2 linked regions of the Marinoscillum sp. 108 genome follow. The main gene of each other region encodes a partner of the protein of the gene in region 2 in a complex. Links are inferred from orthologs where the notes say so. Each region holds a gene or a part of one and is shown on either strand. Other genes may lie near its edges. The genes, in order: tsaD and tsaE.

Region 1 (3,138 bases), on a different replicon or contig from region 2:
TCCTCTCTGAGGCTCTTGGTGGTAGATCTTAAGAACATGACATAGGAGGGCCTCACAGGCATGCTGGAGAGCTTCAGTCCGACATCTTCAGGTCGGTAGTCACCTTTTCGGGCGTTGCAGTTCTTACAGGCTGTGACCAGGTTAGTCCATGATGACTTCCCACCCTTGGATTTCGGTATCAGATGATCCAATGTGAGGTCTTTACTGGCGCCACAGTACTGACAGGAAAACTGATCCCTTTTGAATACATTGTGGCGGGTGAGTATGACCCCTTTGTAAGGGACGTTCACATACTTATGAATCTTGATCACTGAAGGGTAAGGATATTCCCGTGAAACACTCCTTAGGGTTTTTTCCTTCACTTGGCTTAGTGTATCAGCTTTTTGGAGATAGACCAGCAAAAATGCGCGCTCCACAGAGCATACTGTGAGGGGACTGAAATCCGCATTTAATACCAGTACAGTACTCATTTCAAATTTTCAACCGTTTGAGTTCCCTATCCTGATCTTTCTTTTTGATACTATCCCTCTTGTCAAAAAGTTTTTTACCTCTCGCCACAGCAATTTCCACCTTGGCAAAGCCCCGACTATTGATATACATCTTCGTCGGCACGATGGTCAATCCCTTTTCTTCGGTTTTTGTCTTAATTTTTTCAACCTCTTTTTTCTTAAGGAGCAGTTTACGATCACGAGTGATCTCGTGATTGGCAAAGGAGCTATTCGAATAGGGAGAGATGTTCATACTCTTGATAAAAACCTCATCATTCTTGAGGTAACAATAGGCTTCCTGTACACTTGCCTTGCCCTCACGAATGGACTTGATTTCCGTTCCCTTCAATACAATGCCCGCTTCATATTTGTCTATGAATTCATACTCATAACTGGCCTTTCGATTTTTGATCGAAATGTTATTAGAAAAACGTGAGGTGTCTTTTGCCATGGTTTACTTGGTCAATTTTAAAAATAATGAAGTTGGAGGTCTAATGGAAAGTATTTGACTAGGAAAATGACATTCTCGGCTGAGGGCTGTCCCGGAGCGTACCGGTTTTACCTGCTTGCAAGTGGTAATAGCCTGCCGTGGCGATCATGGCCGCATTATCCGTACAGTACTCAAATTTGGGAATAAAAACCTTCCATCCATATTTATCAGCATCTGTGAGCAGCCGATTTCTCAGGCCGCTGTTAGCTGAAACACCTCCGGCAATGGCTATGTTTTTTATTTTCTCTCTTTTTGCTGCCAGTTTGAGTTTCACAAAGAGCATATCGATGAGGGTGCCTTGCAGGCTTGCTGCCAGGTCGTTGATGTTTTCGTTGATGAATTGATCGTTCTTTTTCATGCCATCCCTCAGGAAATACATGAAGGCAGTTTTGATACCGGAAAACGAATAATCCAGGTCGGGAATGTCACTATGCGGAAAAGTGAACCTTTTAGCATCTCCTGTTTTGGCCAGTTGATCAATTTTTGGTCCGCCTGGGTATCCCACACCCAATAATTTCGCACACTTATCAAAAGCTTCACCAACAGCGTCATCTTTGCTCTGGCCGATGATGGACATATCCAGGTGGTTGTTTACCCTTACAATCTGCGTGTGCCCTCCGCTAACTGTAAGACATAGAAAGGGGAACTCCGGGATAGGATCTTCGATAAAGTGCGCCAGTACATGAGCCTGCATGTGATTGATGGGGATAATGGGTATGCCCAGCGCCATGGCTGCTGTTTTAGCAAATGAGCTTCCCACAAGGAGCGCACCGAGTAGCCCTGGCCCTTGTGTGTAGGCAATGGCATCTAAATCAGACATTTTTATATCGGCAGCCACCAATGCTTCGTTAATCACCGGAATGAGATTCTTTTGATGTGCACGGGATGCCAGTTCAGGGACTACCCCTCCGTAACTTTCATGGATGGATTGAGTTGCAATTATGTTATTGATTATTTTTCCATCTTTGCACACAGCAGCGGCGGTTTCATCGCAAGATGACTCTATACCTAATATCGTGGTACTCATCAGAACAGAATTTTACGGGATTTGAAGGGAAAGATTACATTCAGAAGTGCAGTTGTTTTGCTCAGAAAGCTGATTTTCTGGAGCATCACTGGCATTGCTATTTTCCTCGTCATCTTGATTTTGCTATTGCAAACCCCCTTCTTACAAAATTATCTTGCCAATGAGGTGCTGTCATTAATCAATGCAAACACCCGGCAAACCGCAAAGTTTACAAACATTAAGATCAAATGGTTTGATTTTGTGGAAATAAAAGGGCTGGAAGTGAAAGATTATCAGGACAATGTGATGATTTCGGCCAGTACCATTCAGGTGGATTATCAATTGGATCATTTGCTGGTAGAGGGGGATTTGTGGTTTGATCAGATTTATTTGAGAGACGGTGCCTTGCATATGAAAAAATATGAGGACACACTCAACCTCAACCTTATTGAGTTTATTAATGACCTAAGGGCGCTGGCCCCCAAAAAGCAGGATACCGTGTCCAAAGCTTCCGCGCCAAAGTTGTCTCTCGGCAAGATCCGACTCGATCAATTTCAGTTTTCATACGACAATCGATTGAATGATAGCCTACCTCAGGGGAAGTTTGATTACGGGCATTTCTTGCTGGAGATACCAGGAGCTACGTTTGCTGATTTCACGATAATACGTGATACCATTCAGGCCGAAATCAGATCCCTGGCTGCGAGAGATCCCGCTACAGGTCTGACAGTGGAAAAGTTGCAAACCATGTTTATGCTGAATAGTCATGAGATTGATTTGAGTGATTTGGTACTGGAGACTCGTCATTCTATTATAAGGGATCATTTTGGCTTAAAGTATTCAGATTTTTCAGCGCTTTCAGACTTCACCAATAGCGTAGCACTTGATGTGAATTTGGTGGATGCTCGCATTTCGAAGCATGACCTTGCTTTTTTCGTTGATTTGCCCACTGATGATTTTGAAGTGAATATATCCACTCAGATTTCTGGTCCCGTTCCCAGGCTTTCATTGAGTAACCTCCAATTGGATTTTGGAATAGGAACACACCTGGAGGGAAGTTTTGATTTTATGGGACTGCCGGCCATAGAGGAGACGTTTATTGACGCCAGGGTGAAGGAGGCGTTGATTTATCCACAGGATGTGCAGGTCTTCAC
Region 2 (3,331 bases):
AAATGAGTATTTGGCCTAATCCGGCTGATCAGCTTCTGAGGGTATCGCTCAGGAAAGACTATATCTCTCATACGCTGAGGCTGTCAGATGTATCAGGAAAGACAATAGCCAATTTCCCTATCAGTCAGGAACTGATGGAGCTTGACATTTCAGCGTTGAACCCGGGAATATATTTCATCTCTATTCAAGGCAGAGGTGCTCAACTTATCAAATTCATCAAGCGCTAAATCAGAACCTGGCGGCCATCAGCAAGTTCAGGTCTTTATAGCCCAAATTGAACTTGCGAGCCAGGTGAATATTGCAAATGCTACCACGATAGGTATAAACCCCTCGCATAAACCAGGGGTGGTTGAAGATCATTTCATCCACCCCTCCTGCGTCTGCCACGTGCAACAGAATAGGTGTGAAAATATTTGAAATGGCTATGGAAGCTGTACGTGATACCCTGGAAGCAATGTTGGGCACGCAGTAGTGGATCACGTCGTGTTTCTTGAAGGTCGGTTTTTTGTGGCTGGTCATCTCGCTGGTTTCGATACAGCCTCCCTGATCAATGCTCACGTCTATTATGACCGAACCGGATTTCATCTTAGCCACAATCTCTTCCGTGATGACACACTTATTTCTACCCTTTTCGGCACGTATGGCGCCTATTACCACATCCGCTTTGCTAATGGCGCCCTCCAGTGTAGCATTGTCAATCGTAGACGTATGAATCTGTTGCCCAAGAGCATGCTTGATTCGCCTCAGTTTATAAATATGATTGTCAAAAATCTGGATATCCACACCGAGCCCTATGGAAGCTCTGGCGGCATATTCTGCCACGGTACCTGCACCCAGGATGACCACCTGAGTTGGCGGCACACCTGTGATCCCACCCAGGATCACCCCTTGCCCACCATTGGTATTGCTGAGCAATTCTGCCGCGATAAGCATCACCGCACTACCGGCTATCTCGCTCATGGCCCGCACAAGCGGAAGCCCCCCTACTTTGTCTTCGATGAACTCGTAGGCAATGGCAGTGATCTTCTTTGCATTGAGTGCATGAATATATTCTACTGATTGGCGACCCGACTGAAATGCGGAAATGATGGTAGCTCCATCATTGAGGTATTCTATTTCCTCCAGTGTGGGCGGCTCCACTTTCAAAATGATATTGGCTTTAAAAACCTCCTTGGCGGAGTTTACAATTTTAGCACCAGCTTCACTATACTCTCTGTCTGAATAATGCGCGGACTTCCCCGCTCCTGCTTCTACCCAGATTTCGTGTCCGTTGGCAGCCAGCACCTCCACTGACTCTGGTTTGAGGGTCACTCTGCTCTCCTGTAGCGAAATCTCCTTAGGTACCCCTATAAACAATGATTTTGATCCTCTCTTAATCTTTGCAGGTGCCTCTTGTGGGTACATGCTCCGCTCACGGGCTAATTCCGCAAAACCCGATTTCATTTTATCCGCCATGTGAAGCTATGGTTATTTCACGTCCATTGTCTCCCACTAATTTAATACTTATTTCAAGGTGATTTTCAGGTATCAATTCTTTTATCATCTCCGGCCACTCTATCAGACAAATATCTCCTGAATAAAAATATTCATCCACTCCGATATCGAGCGCTTCCTGCAGCTTTTCTATCCGATAAAAATCAAAATGATAAATGGGGTCATCCTCCATGTCCCGGTATTCATTCACAATGGAAAAAGTAGGTGAACTCATGGGATCCTGTACACCAAGACGCTCACAGATCACCTTGATGAGGGTGGTCTTACCAGCTCCCATCTCTCCATTGAAACAGACGATGCGTTGCGCTGTGAGTAGTGGCAGCAATGCATCCGCCACAGCATTCAACTCCCCTTCTTCACTAATTAAAATTGTTTTCATTTAGGTGCCAGCTCTACCAAAGGTATGATCATCTCCTCCATGCTCACCCCACCATGCTGGAAGGTGTCTTTATAGAAGTTGACGTAGTAATTGTAATTATTTGGATAGGCAAAGAAAAAATCTTCGCGCGCAAATGCAAAGGCTGTGCTCACGTTTACTTTTGGCAACCTGAATTCATCGGGGTCTCTGGTGAATAGTACTCCCTTCTCTTCAAAGGCAAGATTTCGCCCGGCTTTATACCGCAGGTTGGTATTGGTGTTTCTGTCACCCACTATTTTATAGGGCTTTTTCACCCTGATGGTCCCATGATCCGTGGTGATCACCACCTTCACATCTTTACCGGATAAGTAGCGCAAAAGGTCATAAAGCGATGAATGTGAGAACCACGACTTGGTGATAGACCGATACGCTGATTCATCTGGAGCCAGCTCTCGGATCATCTGCATATCTGTACGGGCATGCGACAGCATGTCTACAAAATTGAATACAATAGCGTTGAAGTCATTTTTCATCAGGTTTTTGACATTGTCCGTGAGGTTCTTACCATCACTGGCCTTGATGATCTTGTGATAGCTGGCTTTTACCTGAAGACGCTCTTTCTCCAGATTTTTCATTAACAACTGCTCCTCATAGAGGTTCTTTCCATCCTCATCATCTTCACCCACCCACAGGTCGGGATGATTTTTGGCAATATCCAGAGGCATCTGTCCTGCAAAAAGGGCATTTCTGGCGTAAGCCGTAGTAGTTGGCAATATAGAATAGTAGTAGTCTTTGTTCACAATATTGAATAACTCCGATATTTCGGGTTCCAATATTTCCCATTGATCAAATCTGAGATTATCTATGACGATGAGGAAAACCGGCTTTTCACTTTTCAGTAAAGGGAATACCTTCTTCTTGAGTACCTGATGAGAAAGCAAAGGCCTGTCCACATCAGGATCGGTGATCCAATCGCGATAGTTGTCCACGATGAAGTCAGAAAACCGCTGATTGGCCTCCGAGCGCTGAGTATTCAGCACCTCCAACATACTTTTATCATCTGTACTATCAATCTCCAGATCCCAGTACACCAGCTTTCTGTAGAGATCTGCCCACCCCTCAAAATCATCCAGATCCTGCACTGTCATGCTCAACTTCTGAAATTCCTGCTGATAGCTTTGGTTGGTATGCTCAGATACGATGCGCTTATTGTCCAGAATTTTCTTGACCGAGAGGAGTATTTGATTCGGGTTCAGTGGTTTGATCAGGTAATCGGCTATTTTCGCACCGATGGCCTCCTCCATGATGTGTTCTTCTTCACTTTTGGTGATCATGACCACTGGCAGGTTCGGGTGCGTGGATTTAATGTAATTGAGGGTTTCCAGACCGGACATCCCTGGCATATTTTCATCTAAAAAAACCAAATCGAAGGTGTGATGATCTATTTCCTCCAGTGCATCCGATCCGCTATTGACCGGA

Evidence for each region.
Region 1: the proteins of tsaE (region 2) and tsaD are in contact, whole or in part, in a crystal structure (PDB 6N9A), measured with the Thermotoga maritima proteins. The link is inferred for Marinoscillum sp. 108 from one-to-one orthologs. Residues at the interface, in WP_004082108.1 of Thermotoga maritima: Leu37, Gly38, Lys46, Lys57, Val59, Lys60, Ser61, Thr63, Phe64, Thr65, Leu66, Met67, Val69, Pro71, Tyr82, Arg83, Leu84, Asp86, Asp88, Phe89, Asp93, Ile128, Asp130, Glu131, Arg134; in WP_004082750.1 of Thermotoga maritima: Cys10, Asp11, Arg49, His50, Leu82, Gly84, Gly135, Gly136, Glu154, Thr155, Leu156, Asp157, Asp158, Ser159, Glu162, Asp165, Lys166, Arg169, Leu170, Tyr175, Lys213, Thr214, Leu217, Tyr218, Gln221, Arg222, Asn324.

What each region holds. Positions count from the first base shown.
Region 1 is NZ_LR734817.1:362,341-365,478, reverse strand. The notes cover bases 2-2,807. They hold tsaD (tRNA (adenosine(37)-N6)-threonylcarbamoyltransferase complex transferase subunit TsaD), read right to left. Parts: upstream 2,006-2,807; coding sequence 998-2,005; downstream 2-997. Other genes in these bases: GV030_RS18895 (translocation/assembly module TamB domain-containing protein), read left to right, coding at 2,027-2,807; smpB (SsrA-binding protein SmpB), read right to left, coding at 472-939; GV030_RS18910 (HNH endonuclease), read right to left, coding at 2-470. Also shown: more of GV030_RS18910, read right to left, coding at 1-1; more of GV030_RS18895, read left to right, coding at 2,808-3,138.
Region 2 is NZ_LR734808.1:1,701,518-1,704,848, forward strand. The notes cover bases 160-3,158. They hold tsaE (tRNA (adenosine(37)-N6)-threonylcarbamoyltransferase complex ATPase subunit type 1 TsaE), read right to left. Parts: upstream 1,874-3,158; coding sequence 1,445-1,873; downstream 160-1,444. Other genes in these bases: GV030_RS07095 (T9SS type A sorting domain-containing protein), read left to right, coding at 160-227; GV030_RS07100 (alanine dehydrogenase), read right to left, coding at 229-1,455; GV030_RS07110 (bifunctional response regulator/alkaline phosphatase family protein), read right to left, coding at 1,870-3,158. Outside these bases: more of GV030_RS07095, read left to right, coding at 1-159; more of GV030_RS07110, read right to left, coding at 3,159-3,331. UniProt on the Escherichia coli protein: Required for the formation of a threonylcarbamoyl group on adenosine at position 37 (t(6)A37) in tRNAs that read codons beginning with adenine.